4 regions of the Paenibacillus sp. Marseille-Q7038 genome follow, and region 4 is predicted to be linked to each of the others. Evidence: riboswitches for the same ligand, from Rfam matches in the RefSeq annotation. Region 4 holds a riboswitch; each other region holds the start of a gene.
What was found. Region 4 has a riboswitch for cyclic di-AMP ahead of ACWPWY_RS18980 (ubiquitin-like domain-containing protein). Riboswitches for the same ligand answer to the same signal wherever they lie in the genome.

Region 1 (5,643 bases), on a different contig from region 4:
TCTCCCTCTCAATTATCAATCTACTATTATGCCAATACGAATCAGACTTTTGAGGGAGATACCCTCACTTTTCTTATCCAAATCACAAATACAGGCAAAGATGACATCAGAAATGCAGTAGTTAGCACATCATTGGTAGGTGAGATGCGTTTTCTTCCAGGCAGTGTAGTCATTGATGGTCTCCTCGCCCCTGAACTTGATCCATCTGCAGGTATTACATTACCTTTCGTTGCCGCAAACTCAACGACACAAATATCGTATCAGGTGAAAATAGGGAAAAAGACAACTTCAACTCCTCTTACGAGTGTTGCAATGTTACTTTATATCAATCAGGGAGAAGAAATTACAATTCGTTCAAACCCGGTATCTATCTCCTATGTGGAACCGTTGTTATCAATTTCCGTAAACATAACTCCTAATCAAGTAACCTATGAAGATACCGTTATATATGAAGTGCTTATCCAAAATAAAGGAGAAGTTCCTGTCCAAGCAGTCTATGACTTACTTCAAGCCTCAGAGCTCAACCTGGTTCCAGGTACAGTAAAAATAAACGGCATTCTTCGCCCTGAGGTTTCTTTAGATACCGGACTTCCTTTAGGCACCTTAATTCCACACGCCAGCATATACATTACATTTGAATCGTCAGTTTCTGTGATCCCTAATTCCATTGTCCCTGCTGAAGAATGGATGAACCGCTCACTGCTGACTTACACATTTCGAATTAATGATGGGAGATCCGTTCGACTGACAACACTAGCTCTTACTCCTGTTTTTTTCTATGCTCCGCGCATAATACTTCATGTCCGCACCTCACCGAAGTTCGTGGAACCAGGCGACGACATTCTTTTTGAGCTAACCGTTCAGAATTTAGGAAATACGAAAGCAGATTTGTTTCTCACCTTACCTGCTCCGGGTGTGTCTACGATCCTAAATGGCATTATTCAGTCGTCTGATCGTAAACGTGAGCTAACAGATTCTGAGATGGAGCAACAGACAGTACAAATTACAGATATTCAGCCTAGTGAAGTAATTAAGATTATCTACACACTGCATATGCAAGTGCTTCCGCTCTTTAGACCCTCGCGGGGACGGGATGAATATGTGTTTTCCGACACGATCCAGGCACTTTGCACTTATGACTTTAATAATCGGATACACTCCTTTAAAGTGGTATCTAATGTCTATGAAATTGTCTTTACTGAGCACGATGAATAAGGAGAAATGAAAGGCCCGAGAGCATTATTTTAATGCTTCCGGGCCTCTTTTATCGTGTTGCTAAGTAAATTAGTCGGTATTAAAACATCTCCAATAATTCTGCTAATAAGGGTTAACCAACACCATTGTTCACAAAAGCGTGATAAATCCGAAAAAATGATAACGAAATTAGCAAAATCAGGTTGATAATTCATTCTGCCAATGTTAAAATTCGTTGTAGAGAAAGTAACATTTTCGTAATTATTTTTGTAACTAATTGTTATCATTATCATGAATATACAAGGTGCAATCACGATAACCGCCGAATTCTTACGCACCTAAGAAGCGGGGGACCCGCCTACCATGGGTGAATTGATCTCGAAACAGAGTGATCATAGGGTACCTTCAACCGAATCCTTAGCTAACCTCGCAGGCATTGGAAGGAGTATTACATTTTGAAAAAGAAACTCGCAGCAGCAGCATTAGGACTATCATTACTATTCACAGCAGGACTCGGGCAAGCTTCCGCTTCTGTACTTTCTACCACAGTAAATAAAACAGTTGGTGTTCCTTATAAATACGGCGGTACCACACTCTCAGGGTTTGATTGCTCTGGGTTTACTCGTTATGTATATAAAAAACTAGGTGTATCTTTACCCCATAGTTCGAAGCAACAATATAAAAAAGGCACATCAGTGAAAAAATCCGCTCTTACCAAAGGCGATCTTGTATTCTTTAATACAAGCGGTAAAGGTATCTCGCATGTTGGCATATACCTAAGTAATAACAATTTTGTCTCCGCTACCTCCTCTAAAGGTATTGCCATTACACCCATTAATAAGGGTTATTGGAGCTCAAAATATTATGGTGCTAAGCGTGTACTTAGTTCATCAGCTGCGAAAAAGGCCGGCTTATAGTATACATATAAACTGCCATCACGATTATGAAACTTCAGAAATTCAATATAAAAAAGGTCAGAGGATTACTCCTCCGACCTTTTTAGTAATTTTAAATTTGGCTGCTTTTGGCAATGACATAAGGCTGCTTAGCGTCACCGATCAGTGTGCGATCTGCCGTTAAATGTACATCTTTATCAAGAATTACATTCTCAAGCACTGCATTCTCCTCAATTACACACTTTTGCATGATGATCGAATTCCGAATTTGTGCCCCTTTATGAACTTTAACTCCTCTAAAAATAATACTGTTCTCGACCTGTCCTCCAATAATACAGCCATTAGCTATTAAAGAGTTGCTTACTTCCGCATTATCCAGAAACCTAGTCGGCGGTTCGTATTTGATTTTGGTATGAATCTCATTTTGTTTAAACAAACGTTGATATTGTTCTTGATTGAGTAAATCCATACTATTGCGATAGTAGCTTTCAATCGAGTTAATTACGGTATGATAGCCATCAAAAGCAAAAGCAGCAACGTTTAAGTTATGCAAATTATCTTGGATACCGTCACGGAAGAAGTAATCTTGACCATGGGCAATACAATGATCCACTAATTTCAAAAACAATTGTTTTTCCATAATAAAGGCACCAAGATATATATTAGGATGGTCTCCTTCTTGATGAATTCCGGTAACTTTCACACCGTCCACATCGACCCGTACGCAGGATTCATGTTCAGGAAGGATCTCATCTACTTTTTTATAAAGAAGAGTGACATCGGCTTGCTGAGAGATATGAAACTGATACATTTCACGATAATCCATAGAGTAAATATGCTGACTGCCCGTATGAATAATATGGGTGCCTTTTGCTCGAAGAAAATAATCACGATTATTATGAAAATGCTGTAAATCGCCTTTGGAACGGTCCGTAGGATCATTCCAGTCGGGCGGAAGTATAAAGAGTCCCCCGTGTTTGCGATCTAGATCCCATGGAGCTCCCTGCCCCAAATGATCAAGTAGCGACCGATACTTCCGGCGTACAAATAGCGCGGTATGATGAATGTTAGAATGCATTAAATTTGACAATACAAAATCGATTAAACGATACCGACCTGCAAAAGGAACGGCAGCACCGCAACGAAAATACGTTAATTCATTCATTAAATCGAGCTCTTGATCCAGGTTTACTACACCCATGAGTTGTTGCATACTCGGTCACCGTCCTCATTCATATTTAGCTAAGTCCATAAGTATGTTGTCGATATGTTTCGTCAATCAGTAATATTTCATCTTCTTGATCTCCATTACCCCCAACAACGGAGTAATCTTCGATAATCGTTCCTTCGCTTACAATCGCCTTGTGAAGCCTAACATTCTTCCCTATTTTCACTTTAGGCATAATTACTGAGTCCGTAATCACACTTCCTTCCCCGATCTCTACCCCATAAAATAATACCGATTTGCTGACTTCCCCTTCGACAATGCAGCCTTCATTCACGATGCTGTTACGTACCTTCCCTTTTGTGCCAATATAGCCCGCCGGTTCATTCGGATTACGTGAATAGATACGCCACTGCGGATCATTTAAATTCAGCGGAGGGTCGTCGCTTAACAGATCCATATTCGCTTCCCATAAGCTCTTAATCGTCCCTACATCTTTCCAGTAACCGCTGAATGGATAAGCGTACAGCTTCTTCTCATTCTTTAGAAGCAGTGGAATAATATCATGACCGAAGTCATAGGTGGAATCCGGATCTTGTTCACTTTCAAGAAGATGTTGTCTAAGGACAGACCATCTGAACATGTATACTCCCATGGATGCTAGCGTACTCTTCGGATGTTCGGGCTTCTCTTCAAACTCATAAATCTCATAATTATTTTTTGTATTCAAAATGCCAAACCGGCTTGCTTCATGCATGGGTACATCAACGACCGAGATCGTGCAGTCCGAATCATGGTCTTTGTGATATCGAAGCATGGCATCATAGTCCATCTTGTAGATATGGTCACCTGATAAAATAAGCACATGTTCTGGTTCAAACTGGTCAACAAAATTCAGATTACGATAGATCGCATCTGCCGTACCTCTGTACCAGTTATTACTCCCCTCTCTCTCATGTGGCGGAAGAACAAACACGCCTCCATTTCGGCGGTTTAAATCCCAATCACTGCCGATCCCTACATACGAATGAAGCACCAAAGGCTCAAACTGTGTTAATACACCTACCGTATCAATTCCCGAATTTGCACAATTACTCAGCGGAAAATCAATAATGCGGTAAGTACCCCCAAAATAAACAGCAGGTTTAGCCAAAGTCTTCGTCAGCCCTTTTAATCGTTTACCCTGACCTCCGGCCAGTAACATAGCTACCACTTCTTTTTTGTTCATGGAAAAGCCTCCTCAAGATGTAAAATTGTATAACTGCTGCTAAAGTGAGTAGAAATAAACAAATAACATATTGAAGATGCCTGTGACTGGACATTAGAAGATCAAACATTGTAGAGGTAACACCATGAAGGTTGGTCTTAGAAGATGGTTATTAGGGAGGTAAAACTTATAAAGGGTGTATAAGAAGAATAAATACTCTATGTTGTTAATTTATGTATACACAGTTCTATTTCATTATAATCATCGAAAATCCTTCCTAAAAAGCAGTGTTATCAAAATTATCATTAAAAATCGGAATCTCTGCCTAGGAAAACCTGCTATTATGTACCTTTCCTTCTTTTCGTCTTGCATTCGAAGACACCTGATAGTACAATACGGCTTTGAGTGTGAATAACAGCAAATCGAATTATAGCTTAGAAAGGGGATTATTCCCATGGAACTTCTCAAATCCACTTTGCCCGGTGTAGGTATGAAATATCAACTGGAAACCAAATCAGGTTCAAATTTCATTATCGTTCACCATGAAGATGGACGTCGTGAAATTTACTGCACAGATCCAGAAGATCATGAGAACATCCGATGCATCGCTGAGTTAGAGGATGAGGAGTGCATATTGCTCTCTAGTATTATAGGCGGATGGAACGAATAATAAAAAAAGAAATGGACAGTCCGACTTTTCTCTAACGAGAACGAGGTTAAGACTGTCCTTTTTAAATTCTTCTTTTTTTTAGACTATATCCAGCTCCAGTAGAAATTGAAAGGTAGCTCCTTTCCCTTCATCACTACTGACGCTGATCGTACCTCCCATCACTTCAACCAAACGTTTTGAAATGGCCAGTCCGAGACCGGTTCCACCGTATTTTCGATTAATGGAAGCATCTAACTGGGAGAAGGATTGAAACAATTCATGCTGTTTATGAAGTGGAATTCCAATACCTGTATCTTGAATTTGAAATACAAGTAATTTTCGATTAGTCAAGTGAGTGTTCATTTGTTCAATTTGTATAATCACTTCTCCATCATTCGTAAATTTAATTCCGTTACTGATTAAGTTAATTAAAACTTGCTTGATTTTGGTTACATCCCCTAAGAAGATTTCCGGGATATCCTCATCATAATTTTGTATAAGCCGTATACCTTTCTCTTCTGCTGAAGCGATA
Region 2 (5,643 bases), on a different contig from region 4:
ATTCTCCTTCAGAGCAATGTAATCTACTTGATTGTATCAAATTTTGTGGAGTGAAGAGAAATACAGGTGAATATTTAATATTCTTGCTGTGGCCGTGGATAACGTGACTGCTTATTTGTGGCGGTACAATTCTTGTTTCTCCAAAAAAAAGAGCTCATAATATCTCGATAGCATAATATCAAATAGCAAAGGCAATCTTAGTGAGAACAGTTATTCATTATACTTTTCTTGATGTATGTGGGGTAGATATGGAGAAAATATTACTGAAAAAAATAGGATTCATCTTTGTTGTTCTATCTATTTTAATATTCACAACGTTTTCGGGGTTCATCTTTTTTACAGAAAGTAAGAACACATTCCAGGAACTTGATGAGATGATGAAACAAATGGACGTTTCATATAACGAGAACGAGATAAAGAATATACCAACTTTACACCAAATATCTCTTTTTGTTATTGATGGGAATACAGGCAAGGTGATAGGTATAAGCCAAAATAATGAACAAGAAATCAACATTGATGGGGCAGAGTCTACAGAAGAGTACTTAGGGGTTCTGAGAAGCAGTAACACCGGAGAACTGATTAGAATCAATGGAACTATGAAGTTTCTGAAAACGAAAAATATAGATGATAAGATCTTAGGTGCTTATGTGGAGGCAGGTACCGTATACAGGACAATCCTAATACAGATTATATACTTGCTGGCAGGTATTGTGGCTGTACTTATCTGTGTCATTATGATTGTTAGGTATCATCTTAAACGTTATGTCTTACAAGATATTTCATCGATTGAATCGAGTATTAAAGAATTGATGGCTGGAAATATGGATGTCACATTTAAAACAGACTACAATACAGAGTTTCGGCATATAACGGCGGTACTCAATGACTGGAAAGATAGTTACAAAAACAAAAAAGAAAGAATGTCGAGATTGATTTCTTCCATTGATAGTCATGTGGCCGTGTTTGAATGTCTATATTCCATAAATCAGAATTTCTTCTCTGATAATACACAGTGTATTTTAGGGATAGATGATGAAGAATGGGATGAAATGACCAAGACACCGAAAGGGTTTGAAAAATATCTTACTTCATTGATTACTGATTCTGAAGAGAACATTATAAAGCTAGAAAATGATCGATATATCAGTATCGTTTCTTTTACAAAAGAAAATGAGTTTTACGGGATGATCATGGATAAAACGGAAGATGTGAAATTAAAAATTAAAATAGAGCAAGAACTTCAGGCAGCACAAGAAGGTGCTGAGATGGATCCTTTAACTCAATTGACCAATAGAGCAGGACTAGAAAAGAAAGTGAAAACCTCATTAAAAAATGAACCAGGACAAGGAACCATGCTTATTTTTGATCTCGATAACTTTAAATTGGTGAATGATAAACTGGGACATCCAGAAGGGGATAAATTATTAAAGAAATTTGCAGGTTGCTTGAAATCTTATTTTAGAAAAAACGACATTGTCGCGAGAATGGGCGGAGATGAATTTGTTGTTTTTATTCATTCGAATATAACTAGAGATATTTTATCAGATAAACTAAACGCTTTATTAGACAGTATCCGGCGGGAATTGAGCAGCTATGATCGTTATGGACTTTCAACAAGTATTGGGGTTGCCTATGTAAATCAAAGTACAAATGGTTATGATGATCTTTATAAATGTGCGGATGCTGGATTATACATGGCAAAAAGACAGGGTAAAAATAGATTTTATATTAACGAAGATCATAGTCGTTGTATCAATTCTAATGAACCTTGAGGGCTTCATGTCATATGAATGTGAAAAATGTCACAGTAAAGATTTGTCACCTAATTTATAATTATTTACAAATCGCTGAAAATTGATTTAGTTAAATAGAAAGTAAAAGAATGATTTAAGCACTGCGAATAGATTTAAATACGAAGAGCAAGTAGATGTTTTAGAGGGAGCAGATCTCTCAGAGATGGAAAAAGAAGTTTAGCTAGCAGAATGATATCATACACCTAGAGTGCTGACCTCTTAAGGGTAGAGATCAGCACAGATCATCTTACCTTTACATGGATTTTGAAAAAATCATAATAAAAGAAATGTTACGATTGGGGAGGCTGAAGAGCCTCTTTTTTGTTTTCTCTACTTCTTGGCATATATCATGTTTGTGAGGTATTCACTTGATCATAGCTATAGTAGAATGAGAAGAAAATATAACGAATAAAAGGGAGAGAATAGCAGATTGGAGCAGGATATAGAACAATTATGGAGTAATCAATCTGCGGAGCGATGGAAGAGACGCAAGGGGGAACTCACCGCTTGGATTGAACGTCCGAAATTTCAAAATGAGCAAAAAAAACTGATGCTTTTCGATGATATAGAAGTCGATGCTTCCATCTATCCCGCTCTCATGGCTCTTAAAAAGCTTGATTTCAAAACGGAATATTCATGTGCTGGCGTGAGTATTTTGGATGAACCAGAGGACCATTCTCTATATGCGTATGTTACTTTAATAGAAGGTCCGAATACGGATCAATTTGTGAAGTATGCAATGCAGCGGATGGGATATCGTTTATTAGTTACTTATGAAGGATTCAAACATCGTTATGATCTATCCTCATTCTATATTTCGCAAAATCGTTCTTTTTGTTATGGGCTTGAGCTTTGTGCAAAAGAATTTTCTTATCAGATGTTGCAGCCATAACTTTTTATATGTACATTGTGTTCCTTCTATAGAGAGGGAGTGATTAAATGCGTAAACGTTCTGTATGGATCGCGGTAGTAACTTTTGCAATTTCTATTGTATCTATGGGATGTACGAATGAAGACCAGTCCACTGAGGCCACCATTGCTCGAAGTGTGCAGCCGGCATATGAAAAAACATTTACGGAATTGCATCTTGGAGAGGCGCATTTTTATAAAGCATTCATTCCAAACGGAGCAGAGAAATGGGTGCATTTTGGAATTGATACTTACATTGGTGGACAGCTTCAAGAAGTGACTCAGGAATTATCTACGGGTAATTTTATTGAAAGAGAAGATGATAAGTATGATCTTGGACTGGTATTAATGAATCATGGAGATCAGATACTCGCACAACTCAATGTAGATGGAGCAAGTACAAGTTTATATGAACTGCCTAAAGCAACAATGGAGGAAGGTAAGGGGCTCGCAACTTCATGGGTGGAGGCATTGCCAGAGGATGAAGATGTTTCGCTGATTGAAGGGGAAAAACAAATCGTAGGTGCTTATTTAATGAATACGAATAGGCGGATACGGTATCGTGATTTATTAGATGCTAGGCAGCTTAAGCAGGCGATTCGGGAGAATCACATCATGCACATTCTGTATATGACAGTAGAGGCTGTGGATAAAATACCACAATAGTAATTTAAAAAAGCGGAGAGCTTTAACTAACAGTTCTCCGCTTTTTGGTGAATTCAATAGTAGAGTTAGATTTCAACCAAAAATTGTTCGTTATCATATTTTTTTGGTAAAATTATTCTCAAGCAAGACGACAACGAGAAGATCCTTTACTATTTCCGGAATCTTAATATTGACAGAGGTAATGGCATCTCCTAGCAAAACGGTGATTGAGTTATCTTTCCCAGATAACGAAGTTTGGGTTTGATTTTAGTTGACAATATAGTTTAAACCTCCAGTTTACACATTGATGTTGGTTAAGCATATCAAACAAATATATTACTTAGAAGGTTAAAAGTTGTTAAATAGTAGATAAATACCAAGATATTTTAAACGAAATTGAGATGGAAATGTACTTTTGATCAGCAACGCTCGGTTTCTTAACATGCACGTGGTATGAGCAAGTTCACCGAAAAGCATCGTTCTCATACATTTAGGAAACGTTCTTCTTCAACAGTAATAAACTGTTTTTTAAATAAATTTATTAGGCTGAATTTTCTTCAATTTGACCCTGATTCTAAGTAAATAAAAAGAAGTAAAGTAGAGCCTCCTTTCATTATTCTCTTCCTTCGCCAAATGCTTGCTATATAGCTAAATTCTCATTGTTTAAAGCTTGTCTTATACAACTTTTACATCGCGTAATCGAACGAAAAAATCCAGTTATTATCCAAATTTCAAACTTCGTTAAAACAATCATTTATCACCAGAAAGACTCTTAATGAGTTTGACATTTCCAAAATATCCCTTTATTATGGACTCACGCTTAGTTTTCAGAAAGCACTTTCTGAAGAGCGGGGGAACCAGTTTTCAGGGGCGAGTCACATGAATCCATGTGTAGGGTACCATCTTACCCGAGTCCGTCAGCTAACCTCGTCAGCAGTGGATGGGTCCTTTAATACATACATAATGAATTCACATAACAAAGGCCCTTTACTCATTAATCATAGGGGCCTTTGTCTTTGTTTGTTGACCCCCTGCTGGCGGAGCTATGTCTTAATCCCCTGTGTGGAGGTCTTTTTCCGTTTACTGAAGTCCAAGTGCGGTTTACATGTGTGCTTATTTTGACAAGTAAAGATGTGCTTGAGTTGGAGGGGAGGTACAGGGCACACCTGCATTCAGTTTTCTGTTTCAAGTAAGCAGAATAAGACTTTCTCAAGGATTAAATCCAAGTAAAAATGTATGTTTACTTGGTGTATTCGTTGTGTCATTTTTTTGAATCTAGAAACGGAGAAAGGTTGTGGAATGCTTTGAGAAAAGTTTTTGTTCTCGTAATGTCCTTAATCTTTGTGATTTCTCTAGCAGCATGCAGTACAAGTGGGAATCCGCTGGAGGAAGCGATTGAGAGAGGTTACATCACCGTAGGATTTGCAAATGAAAAGCCATACGCATACAAAGAGGCTGATGGAACACTAACAGGAGAAGCTGTTGAAATAGCACGTGTTATTCTAGAGCGGCTAGGCGTGAAGGAGATGAGAGGGGAGCTAACAGAGTTTGGTTCATTAGTAGCCGGCTTGCAAGCTAAGAGGTTCGATCTTATTACAGCGGGAATGTTTATCAATCCAAATCGTTGTTCTGCCGTCCTATTCGCGGATCCGGAGTATAGCATTGGAGAAGCACTTGCAGTTAAGCAGGGGAATCCGCTAGATCTTGTAAGTTACGAAGGTATCGCGAGTAACGAGGATGCAAAAGTCGCTGTCATGACAGGTGCCGTGGAGATCGAGTATTTAGAAAAGTCTGGTATTCCTTCCGATCGTATTATTCAAGTTCCTGACCAAGCTTCAGCGATTAGCGCACTCCAAGCTGACCGTGTGCAAGCTATAACAATGACCGGGCCATCACTTCAGGCGATGCTCGAATCGGCCAATGATAATAAAATTGAGCGTGTTGCTGACTTCACTCAACCTATAGTAGATGGTGAGAGTGTTCGCGGATATGGGGCGACCGCTTTTCGTCAAGCAGACACTGAGTTTCAAGCGGCATATAATGCAGAACTTCAAAAAATGAAAGACTCAGGCGAGTTGCTCGAAATATTGCAAAAGTTTGGATTCACAGAGGATGAGCTTCCAGGCGATATGACAGCTATTGCGCTTTGCGGAGAATAACATGCCAAATTCATGGATTGATTTTCTTCCTTCGTTATTAAAAGGGGCAGAAATCACGGTCTTGGTTGCTTTTTTCTCATCCATATTAGCAATCATTGTGTCCTTTATTGTTGGCTTACTTAGGTTATCAAAAC
Region 3 (5,643 bases), on a different contig from region 4:
CATAATACGAAATGAGGAGACCGATGAAATCGGGCTGAAGAGAAGTTTTGTATAGGGCAGCTTCTAACCAAAACCATGAATACCCTTGATCTGTAAGGGTGCTTAATTCGCAGGTATAGCCGGTTGTATGTCGCTCCAATACTTTTTGTAGATTAAGAATAATGAGCTGTATATTATGTATGCAGGTTCCTGGGATTTCGCTAAGGACCTTGTAATAATCCATCTTTAGATAGCTCTCTGCAGGATAGGGGAGAAGCTCAGAAATTTTGGTGAGCCATGTTTGATTGTATGAAGAAATATGTCCTTCTTCATTAATTATTACCGTCGCAGAACGAAATTGATTGTAGGAATCTTCGAGTGTAAGCGGGTTTGCTTCAGACAATGGCAGTCTCTCCCTATTAAATATTTCGTTCTTGAAAAAAGAATAAAGAAGGAGTTTTCTTCTTTGTTTTTCCAGAAAAGTATGATTATATTATATACGTTATTACGTCATCTAACAATGATGAATAACTTACATACGTCTTTCTTTTCCGACAATATCGACGATACATGAGGAAAAACACGCCGGAATGGATAGTCGGCGTGTTTTGGGGATGAGTACGGAGAGGGGTTTCTTAATACGAGGTGAGTTTCGATGGAACTCTGGATGCCTTTGTTACTCCTTCATTGAAAGGAAAGTTAGGAATAAGGGGTTGTATGGTGAATCGAGAGCGATGAAATACAGAGGCATCAGACAGATCTATTTTGTTCCATTCCTGATCCAAATGATCTCCTAATGTCTTGCGTAGTTGTTCAAGTTCGTTTGGTTCCGTAGAGAGAAGTTGAGTAGCGTGGAGGAAGCACGCATTCTTGGCAGCGTGGAGATAACCGGATACGGCGTTTAATAGGGGGACACCAAGCTGGTGATTAATCCAAGCATGTACGACAGGTAAGGAAATGACAGCGCCATACTGTTCGGCGGCTTTCTCAAGTGGAGAGAAGTCCATCCATGGATGCAGTGCTTTGGATAACTTGATAAGTCGTTTTCCTGTTGCTCTTGATGAATTCCGTTTATCGGCAGGGAAGTGCTGAACATGAAGCATCTTATCGATAAGTGCTATTCTCCAGTAATCTTGCTTAGCAGAGGCGGTGTATGTTCCCTTGATGGCGAGACCTTCGATTCGGATGAGATTAGGGTAAAGTTCGAGACGCATAAACGTCTCCAGATCCTGCGAAGTACGGATCACTCCTTTCTCAATCTTTGACTTAAGTCCGAAGGAGTGAGAAAACCCTCCTACTTGAAGTGAGGAATCAAGCAGTTTTACGTAGTCGAGCAGCTTATTTCCTCGGTTCATTCGGTTCGCCTCCCTGAATTATCGTGATAATGGAAATTGATCAGAGTAGAGATTGATTACGGTGTTATATTTGTGTGATATTATTAAGATTCCGTTGTATTTGATACCTATTTTGACATACAAAAACCGGTAAAGTCAACAAAAATCTGTTATTTTTCAATAATGTGTTATGTAAATTAACATCAATTTAACGTAAAGTGGGTATTTTTGAGTGCCTGTTTTTTGTTTTTATCATGTAAAAAAATATTTTTTATTTTCATCTTTACAACACATAGGTTTATGTGTATAATATATTTTGTTGGCACGAAAATATTGCTGATAAACAAGTTGCGCGGTCGTGGTGGAATGGCAGACACGCTACCTTGAGGGGGTAGTGGGTGTATACCCGTGGAGGTTCGAGTCCTCTCGACCGCATAAAACAAAAAGAGACCTTGAAGTCATGACTTCAAGGTCTCTTTTTTGTGCTCTTATCACTTAAGTGATAAGAGCTTCGCGATATCAGCTTCAATCTTGTCCGGGGTCGTCTGTGGACTGTATCTTTTTACAATGTGACCTTCTTGATCCACAAGAAATTTAGTGAAGTTCCATTTAATCGCTTTCGATCCTAAAATACCAGGTGCCTTGCTAGTTAAATATTTGAAGAGGGGATGAGCTTCCTCGCCGTTCACATTTACTTTCTCGAACATAGGGAAACTGACACTGTAATTCATCTGACAAAATTCAGCGATGTCATCGCTTGTCCCTGGCTCTTGATGAGCGAATTGATTACTTGGAAAACCGAGCACTTCAAAAGACTGTTGATTGAATTTGTCATAGAGTTCTTGCAGTCCTTTGAATTGTGGTGATAGTCCACATTTGCTGGCGGTATTAACGATAAGCATAGCTTTACCTTTGTAAGCTGACATGTTAAGCTCTTGACCTTTCAGGGTGCTGACATTGAAATCATATATGGACATAGATTGACCCACCGCCTCGTCTTTTTCTTCTCATTATAAGAGAATGGATAAGGGTTTTACAATATTTTCTACAATTAAATTTTAAACAATTAATATAGGAAGTTAAACAATACGCAGGAAGTTTATATCTTGTCTTCTCTAGGTTTAATGAAAGTGTGTGAAATACAGAGATACGAAGAGATTAGAGGAAATGGAAGCTTTATTGTTTCGTGTTTTGAGTGAATTAAGGGGATTATGGCTTAATATTGGCTGAAGTGAACTTTTGAGTACCTTTACACCATTTCGCTTCGGGTGTATGATTCATATCGTAAATCTTGAGCGCAAAGAAAGACGAGTTACATTTTATAAAACAATAGAAATTCTCATTACTATGCTTGCTGAATTTTCGTCTGATTTATTCAAACGAAAAACGGGGGAACCAATGATAGCAGGGCTGATTGAATCGGTGTGAGAACTGATTCAGGAACTTTGTTGGGGTGAATCTTTTGAAGTGGAATGGCATTTGCCATTCGGTGGATAAGGAAGGGCGGCTCTCACCGTCCGAATCCGACAGCTAACCTCGTAAGCTAATAATTTGAGAGAGGAATGATGAATCTTGTGATCGTTTATCGACCGCAGGGGCGCTAACCCTCTGTGGTTTTTTATTGTTTTCTACGCTGAATTTTTAGATTCATCTATTTATTTTTCGGTGGATCTTTTATAAAAACGGGGGAACCAAACGGGAATGAACATTCGAAAGATTGTTTATTCCAAGGGGTGAATTTCCGGGTCGTCAGACCGGGAATAGGGCAACTCTCTCTTGTCCGAATCCGGCAGCTAACCTCGTAAGCGTATATAGGGAGAGGCAGCAGAACCGTGAGCACCCGAGAGGGTAATCAGGAATTTTCGTGATTCCTTATATTCCTATTCGGGTGGGAGAGCGCCGGCATGCCTTCATGATGTAAATGGTGTTCTTTTTTTGTTGTCTTTTCAATCATAGGGAGGCTTACACAATGAATAATGAAATCATTCTGGTTACTGCACCTAATGAAGCAGCTCGAAATTTTATTCGGTTATTAATGTACAAAAAGCTATCCTTTGCTGTTCTCACGAATAGCGCACAGGAAGAAAAACAGGTTAGACGACTTGGAGTGCAGCATATTATCCGAATGGATACTGCTTTTGCTCATAAATGGGCGTTGCCTAATGCAACAGTAGGGCGGATATTTTTGTTTGAAAACAGCATGAATTTAACCTGTCGCTTTCTACAAATATGCAGACCATGGACTCAAAAACCGATAACGATCATTACTCAACAGAATCATCCTCGCGGTGTATACCGGGGGATGGGAGCGAATCATATCGTTTTCACAATCAAGGGTGAAGTCGGGTTCTTGTTGAACGAAGAGCGAGCTGCTGTTAATTAGAATGTTTTTCGATTGAAATGATAAATGTAAAAGTTATTTTGCATCTATGATGTAGTAGGGTGGGCATCCCTGCTATGATTGCGGAACAAATCTTGCATTGCTATAATGGTCAAATAAGATGCACATAGTGTGAGACTCATGATCATCATGGGTCTTTTTTATATGGAAGATCATTGTAACTTGAAAGGTTGAGGCAGTAGATGGGAATGTGGTCTGACGTGAAGTGGCTTTTTTTTGATGTAGGGGACACGCTTGTCGATGAATGGATACCCGTGGACCATATTATGAATCAGTTTGTAGAGCGTGCTGCAGATCGAGGTTATTCAATAACGATTGAGGATGTTAGGGGGAAGTTTATCGAAAGTTACTCTACATTTATTGATTCCCCTATGCAGTATGCCATCTCTCGGTTGATTGCGAAGGAAGAGGATCGGGCTTATATTCGGCCTAAGTTGAAATTCCGTAAAGAACTTGAAGTCCCTTATCCAGAAGCTAAAAAAATTCTAGCTCAGCTCGGAGAACATTACCAAATTGGCATTATTGCGAATCAGAGTCCAGGTACAGCTGAACGGCTTCAGCAATATGGCCTTAGTTCCTATGTTGATGTTATCGCCTGCTCCGCAGAACAAGGACTAGCTAAACCGGACGTAAGACTGTATGAATATGCTTTGCAAAAAGCAGGCTGTGCTCCTTCGGAAGCAATAATGATTGGTGATCGTATTGATAACGATATTGTTCCTGCTAAATTACTCGGGATGAAAACAATCCGAATTTTACAAGGGTATGGAAGATACCAACCCTCTGCAAGCGCAAGTGATACGCCGGATTATACCATATCCAGTTTAGATGAATTAATATCACTGCTTTTATAATTCTAAATTGAAAAAGAATTTAAAAAAATAGTCTGCACAGTAGAACAACTCTGTGCAGACTATTTTTTATGCTTAGAAAAGGGTTAATGCGAGCAGACATACATTTAAAATAACAATAATGCCTGCAATGGTCCAAGATAAGATGCTTAGCCATTTTTTATTGACGAATTCGCCCATCATTTTTTTGCTGCTTGTAAACATGACAAGTGGAATGACGGCAAAAGGAAGCTGTAACGATAAAATGACTTGGCTCAGAATTAGCAGATCGGTGGTGCCTTTCTCACCTGCAATCGCCGTAACAATGACAGCAGGGATGATGGCAATAAGCCGGGTCGCCAGTCGTCTTAGCCATGCGGGCAATCTGATATTAAGGAAACCTTCCATTACAATCTGACCGGACAGTGTGCCGGTAAGTGTTGAGTTTTGCCCTGAAGCTAGCAGTGCAATCCCGAATAAAATACTGGCCATCGTCGTTCCCAGAAGCGGGGTAAGCAGATGATATGCATCCGTTATATCTGCTACATCAAACATCCCTGCTTGGTGAAACGCAGCTGCCGAGACCACGAGGATCGCGCCATTAATAAACATGGCAATCGTCAGTGCGATGGTCGAATCGATCGTCGTATAATGGATTGCTTCTTTTTTGGCTTTGACCGTATTTTCAATCTTACGTGACTTCACGATAGAAGAATGGAGATATAGATTATGCGGCATAACTGTTGCTCCAAGGATACCAATTGCTATATAGAGCATTTCAGGATTACGCAGCACCTCGGCATCGGGAACGAGACCTTGCATAATACCGGAACTGCTGGGATGCGCCATAAACAAATCGATCCCAAAACAAACTGCGATGGTTCCCATTAAGACGATGACGATACTTTCTAAAGTCCGAACTCCTCTATTCTGCAGTAGCAGAATTAGAAGAACATCGACGGCTGTAATTATAACCCCATACAAAATAGGGATTCCAAACAATAAATTGAGTGCAATGGCTGAACCGATGACTTCTGCAAGATCCGTAGCTGCAATGGCTAATTCTGCGAGAACCCAGAGTACTGCAACAACTGCGGGG
Region 4 (5,643 bases):
CATTCATAGCAAGAGAGGGGCACAAAACGATGTTATTTGACACACATACCCATTTAGATGCAGCAGAATTTGACAACGATCGAGAAGAAGTGATCCAGCGTGCTCTCGATGCGGGAGTAACTCGGATGGTAAATATCGGTTTTAATCGCGAAACGATACCGACGACCATGGAACTTGTCGAAAAGTACGATTTCATCTACGGAGCTGTTGGCTGGCATCCGGTTGATGCCATTACGATGAAAGATGGAGACCTGGAATGGATTGCTTCTTTGTGTGAGCATGAGAAAGTGGTAGCGATCGGGGAGATTGGGCTAGACTACCACTGGGATACTTCTCCGAAAGAAATTCAGCATACGGTTTTACGGCGTCAGATTGGACTTGCTAGAGAAATCGGCATGCCGATTGTTATTCATAACCGAGACGCTCATGAGGATATAGTTAAAATCCTGCGTGAAGAAAAAGCACATGAAGTCGGCGGAATCATGCACTCTTTTTCAGGAAGCTGGGAAACGGCACAAATGTGTCTTGATATGGGATTCCATCTTTCGTTCGGAGGCCCTATTACTTTTAAGAATGCGAAACAGCCGAAAGAGGTACTTGCCAAGGTACCTATGGATCGATTATTGATTGAGACGGACTCTCCATACCTTACACCACATCCGTATCGCGGAAAGCGAAATGAAACGGCACATGTAGCGCTCGTGGCAGAAGCTGCAGCAGCATTAAAGGGGGTATCTGTAGAGGAAATCGGGCAGATTACGACCCGAAATGCACTGGAACTATTTGGAATATAGTTCATATATGGAGCAAAATAGATGAAATAGTGAGTAAACAAGAGCGATTCACCTTTTTGGAAGGTTTTTCACGTGTTTATTACAAACTTTTAACCATTTATTTAGAAAAACGTAGTTGAATACGGCTTTACAACATGCATATAAACAGGATATCATCGTTTCAGTGAAATGTTGAAAAATTCACTTCGTGTGTTATTCTCGCTGAATTCTTCGAAAACCGAAGAACGGGGGAACCAATAAGGTGGTCTTACAAGCATATCGCTATACACTTTAGACCATCATATTTGATTCATTTTGAGTCTTGGGGTGAAGGAAAAGGCACTAGCCATGAGCTAATGACCTGATCCAGGGCGACTCTTGCGTCCCAATCCGACAGCTAACTCCGTAAGCGTATAAAGAGGTAAACTCGCGTATGATGTTTCCGGTTATTCTTGTGAACTTACCCGGAAGCCATGAGAGAGCTCCTCAAAAACTCTCTACTGGCTTTTTTGTTTTAGAAGAATAAAAGTTACAACCTCGTCATACTGTTGGTTAACAGGAGGAAACATCATGCCGCGAAGAGTGGCACATGGTGCAGAAACAGAGTGATCTGATTCTGTATACAAATGTAATAGTCGCGTCAAAATACTATCATGCATTACTCTTGACGGCGGGGCTACGAAGGAGGACGGAGTAAGTGGGAAATTTCCAACCAGAGGAGACCCATGAGTCACCATCATCCAGCAAGTCTTACGCGTTGCGATGGAAGCATGAGAATCTGCGTCAAATGATACTAGTCGCAATCTTCTCAATCGCACTGTTAGTTATGGTCTCTCTTATTGTTTACAGTCAGGGAGGTAAAGAAATTTCACTAGTCGTGGATGGCAAGGTCCAAACGCTGGAAACTCGTGAGGGTATGCTTAATGAAATGCTGGATGAGCATGCAATCACAGTAAGCCCCCATGATGAGATTTCGATGCCGCTGAATGGAGCAATCAAAGATGGAGATCAAGTTACCATTAAACGAGCTGTTGCAGTGAACGTAACAGCGGATGGAAAAACGGAACAAATTTATACGACAAAGGATACAGTCCAAGAAGCGCTTGCAAATGAGGGCGTGAAGGTATCAGAAGATGATAAAGTATATCCTTCTGTGGACACCGCGGTGAAAGCAGATCTTAATATTAAAATTGTCCGGGTAGCAAAACAAACGGCAAAACAAGAAGTTGCGATTCCTTATAAAGTAATCAAAACTGCTGACCCTAGCTTGTACAAAGGGGATAACCGCGTAATACAAAATGGGCAAGAAGGTGTGATGGTTCAAACCATCGAGAAAGTGTTCCAGGACGGCGAGTTGGTATCCAAGAAAATGACGGATAAGACAGTTGCGAAGAACCGAGTCGATAAAGTCATTGCTGTCGGATCCAAGAAAAAGCCAGAGCCTAAACCTGAACCTGAACCTGAACCCGAGACACTTGTGGCGGCAGCAAGTACACCTAATACAAGTAACAAATCTTTATCGGATAAAGTGAAGAAGGTATCTTCCTCTTCTTCAACCAGTGATACAATAACGAAAGACGGTGTGTCTTTCAAAGCAAAAAAAGTACTTAATAATGTGTCTATGACAGCCTATTCTTCGGAAGAAGAAGGTATAGGAACGAAAACAGCGTCCGGTACTCGTGTACAGGAAGGACGTACAATTGCTGTAGATCCAAATGTGATTCCACTTGGATGGTGGGTATACATTGAAGGCGTCGGCTTCCGCCGTGCTGAAGATACGGGCGGAGCTATTAAAGGAAATAAAATAGACGTGTATTATGACAGTCTGGATCAAGCCTTGACTTTTGGCCGTAAAAAGGGAAAAACCGTGTATGTTATCGGTCCTGTGAAGCCGGAACTGAACTAAAATATAATTTACAATGCATCGCTAATGCTATAGTATTAACAACATGATTCGGTGATGCTATATAAGGTAAACGAAAGTTTAGACCACAGGTCTATCGTTTGCCTCTTACATGCAGAAGAGGAAATTTTCCTCTTCTCTTTTTGTTTAGAAAGGAAGTCAAGCGGTCATGATTAAAGAAATTATTGTTGTTGAAGGCAGAGATGATACAGTTGCCATTAAACGTGCTGTAGATGCGGATACCATTGAAACTGGGGGCTCTGCTATTAATGCTCAAATTTTGAGAAAAATCGAACTTGCCCAGCAGAGAAGGGGCGTAATTGTATTTACAGATCCTGATCATGCAGGAGAACGTATTCGTAAAATAATAGCGAATAAAGTTCCCGGGGTAAGTCATGCTTTTATAAAAGAAAAAGATGCGACTCGTAAAGGTGATATTGGTGTTGAGAATGCTTCACCGGAAGCGATTCGTGAGGCATTATCACGAGCTCATACGGCGTATGAGACAGCTAAGCCGCTTATTGACTGGCAGGACTTGATCGAAGCAGGACTTATTGTGCACCCAAATGCCGCTTCTCGGCGTATGGAGCTTGGTAATATCTTAGGAATTGGTTATTGTAATGGAAAACAGCTATATAAAAGATTGACAATGTTTCAGATTAGTCGTGAAGAGTTTGTAAATGCACTTGAGCAAATTGAACAAAAAGGATTGTGAGAACGTGAAGGGTATGGATGAAATTGCAACACCAAGGCGGACAAAAGAGATTATTGCAAGACACGGATTTTCTTTCAAGAAAAGCTTGGGACAAAACTTTCTTATTGATCAGAACATCCTCCACAAAATTGTAGATGCTGCAAATCTGGATGAAAACAAAGGTGCGTTGGAGATTGGACCAGGTATTGGGGCACTGACTGAAAAACTGGCTCAGGCAGCTAAGAAGGTAACTGCAGTAGAGATTGACCAACGCCTGATCCCGATTTTGCGAGAAGTACTTGAACCTTATCCTAATATATATTTACATCATGGCGATGTTCTTAAAACAGATTTACCTGCATTATTTAAAGAAAATTTTAGTGATGTCGATAAAGTCAGCGTCGTGGCTAACCTTCCTTATTATGTGACAACTCCTATTCTGATGAAGCTGCTCGAAGAGAAGCTGCCGATCGACAACATTGTGGTCATGATTCAGAAAGAGGTAGCAGAGAGAATGGCTGCATCTCCAGGCACAAAAGAGTACGGCACCCTTAGTATTGCTGTGCAATATTACAGTGATCCAAAGCTAGTATGCATCGTACCGCATACGGTCTTTATACCTCAGCCTAATGTAGAGTCTGCCGTTATTCGATTGAAGGTAAGGGAAAAGCCGCCTGTTGAGGTGGTAAGCGAAAAACACTTCTTCGAAGTGGTCCATGCTTCTTTTGCTCAACGACGGAAGACGATAGCAAACAACTTAAAAAGCCGTTTCTTTACCAAAGAAAACAAAGATGAATTAGAACCGCTTCTGCTTAAGGCAGGTATTGAACCGACTAGACGCGGGGAAACACTCAGTATCGAGGAGTACGCTCGTTTGAGTGCTGTTTTACTGGAAGCAGGCATAGGTACGGAGTAAACTAATATTACAGTCCAAGGATCTAAGAATTCATATTTTTTATCACCTACGAACCAAAGCAGGGGGACGCCCATACCATAGGGTTAGAGGTGATAATGTTGATGAATTTAGGAGACTTGGTCATTCGGAAGTCGTACGGTGGTGACGTTACTTTCCGAGTAGAGGCTCTCCAGGAGGATAAAGCGGTGATTAAAGGAACCGAATTCAGGCTTCTTGCCGATTCCCCCCTGGATGATTTGGTGAAAGTGCCATACGAACCAGAAACAAAAAAAACAAGATTGGCTCATATTAAAGCCAATGAGTCGTATTCGCTGCTTCAGCAGCATCGCAAAGAACAGGCACAACGAAATCAGGCAGGACTTATTGATGATTGGAACCATACAGCAGCAAAGACAGAAACCCCTTCTTATTTTGAAATGCCTGGTAAGGTGTTGCATTTGGATGGGGATCCTAATTACTTAAAGAAAAGCATGGCGTTATACGAAAGGTTACGTGTACCTGCTGAAGGTCACTTCGTGCATGAAGGGTCTATGGCAGATACCCTTTACCGATTACTGCCGCGTTCCCGTCCAGACATTGTTGTTATTACAGGGCATGATGGAGTTTTGAAGAGTAGACAGCCGTATGATCTTTACAACATCAATCATTATAAAAACTCAGCTAATTTCATTGCTGCCATACAAGTTGCAAGACAATATGAGTGGCATCTTGATGCACTCACTATTGTGGCGGGGGCATGTCAGTCTCATTTTGAGGCGCTGATCCGTGCGGGTGCTAATTTTGCGAGTTCACCTAGCCGGGTACTTATTCATGCACTTGATCCGGTATACGTGGCGGCTAAAGCTGCTTTTACTTCTGTCAAAGATACAATGAATATGAATGACATCGTCCATCATACAATTACGGGTAGTGAAGGAATAGGCGGGCTTGAATCCAAAGGGAGTTACCGAATCGGCCTGCCTCCATTACAAGATTTAACGACTTTAAAGGTTACGCCGGCTGCAATCTAAAAATCGGCGAATATATTTTTAAAACTTTCTTGAGAACAGATTCCTTTAATGGATTCTGTTTTTTTATTTCACATAACAACATACTAATGAACTAGGTTTGGATACTTCATAAAAATGATTTAAAAAAATATAGAATCCGCCAAAAAATTCGTTGACAACTTATTTTTGATACTGATATAATGATTTATTTGATTTGACAATAAATAAGAAACGTTGTATAATGGACAAGAGGAAAGAGGTGGTCGTTACACGATGGCTAAAAATACGCTATTGGATATTAAACGAAGTCTCGACGCTCACGTTGGTCAGAAGATCTTGCTTCGTGCGAACGGCGGACGCCGTAAGAC

Region 1: another riboswitch for cyclic di-AMP. It lies ahead of ACWPWY_RS05685 (C40 family peptidase); the one in region 4 lies ahead of ACWPWY_RS18980 (ubiquitin-like domain-containing protein).
Region 2: another riboswitch for cyclic di-AMP. It lies ahead of ehuB (ectoine/hydroxyectoine ABC transporter substrate-binding protein EhuB); the one in region 4 lies ahead of ACWPWY_RS18980 (ubiquitin-like domain-containing protein).
Region 3: another riboswitch for cyclic di-AMP. It lies ahead of ACWPWY_RS01000 (hypothetical protein); the one in region 4 lies ahead of ACWPWY_RS18980 (ubiquitin-like domain-containing protein).

The regions. Positions count from the first base shown of each region.
Region 1 is NZ_CBCOOM010000001.1:1,172,613-1,178,255, reverse strand. It holds gene ACWPWY_RS05690 (hypothetical protein) at 1-1,215, shown strand, start outside; cyclic di-AMP (ydaO/yuaA leader) riboswitch at 1,505-1,645, shown strand; gene ACWPWY_RS05685 (C40 family peptidase) at 1,650-2,111, shown strand; gene glgD (glucose-1-phosphate adenylyltransferase subunit GlgD) at 2,203-3,303, opposite strand; gene ACWPWY_RS05675 (glucose-1-phosphate adenylyltransferase) at 3,329-4,483, opposite strand; gene ACWPWY_RS05670 (hypothetical protein) at 4,917-5,132, shown strand; gene ACWPWY_RS05665 (PAS domain S-box protein) at 5,211-5,643, opposite strand, start outside.
Region 2 is NZ_CBCOOM010000001.1:1,193,632-1,199,274, forward strand. It holds gene ACWPWY_RS05740 (diguanylate cyclase domain-containing protein) at 249-1,775, shown strand; gene ACWPWY_RS05745 (hypothetical protein) at 2,227-2,688, shown strand; gene ACWPWY_RS05750 (hypothetical protein) at 2,736-3,371, shown strand; cyclic di-AMP (ydaO/yuaA leader) riboswitch at 4,158-4,301, shown strand; gene ehuB (ectoine/hydroxyectoine ABC transporter substrate-binding protein EhuB) at 4,655-5,509, shown strand; gene ehuC (ectoine/hydroxyectoine ABC transporter permease subunit EhuC) at 5,511-5,643, shown strand, end outside.
Region 3 is NZ_CBCOOM010000001.1:199,081-204,723, forward strand. It holds gene ACWPWY_RS00980 (hypothetical protein) at 1-382, opposite strand, end outside; gene ACWPWY_RS00985 (urease accessory protein UreF) at 615-1,334, opposite strand; tRNA gene ACWPWY_RS00990 (tRNA-Leu) at 1,666-1,748, shown strand; gene ACWPWY_RS00995 (glutathione peroxidase) at 1,805-2,290, opposite strand; cyclic di-AMP (ydaO/yuaA leader) riboswitch at 2,656-2,874, shown strand; cyclic di-AMP (ydaO/yuaA leader) riboswitch at 2,967-3,137, shown strand; gene ACWPWY_RS01000 (hypothetical protein) at 3,283-3,696, shown strand; gene ACWPWY_RS01005 (HAD family hydrolase) at 3,897-4,568, shown strand; gene ACWPWY_RS01010 (Nramp family divalent metal transporter) at 4,641-5,643, opposite strand, start outside.
Region 4 is NZ_CBCOOM010000002.1:374,926-380,568, reverse strand. It holds gene ACWPWY_RS18985 (TatD family hydrolase) at 30-794, shown strand; cyclic di-AMP (ydaO/yuaA leader) riboswitch at 984-1,199, shown strand; gene ACWPWY_RS18980 (ubiquitin-like domain-containing protein) at 1,471-2,679, shown strand; gene rnmV (ribonuclease M5) at 2,846-3,391, shown strand; gene rsmA (16S rRNA (adenine(1518)-N(6)/adenine(1519)-N(6))-dimethyltransferase RsmA) at 3,405-4,286, shown strand; gene yabG (sporulation peptidase YabG) at 4,388-5,296, shown strand; gene veg (biofilm formation stimulator Veg) at 5,549-5,643, shown strand, end outside.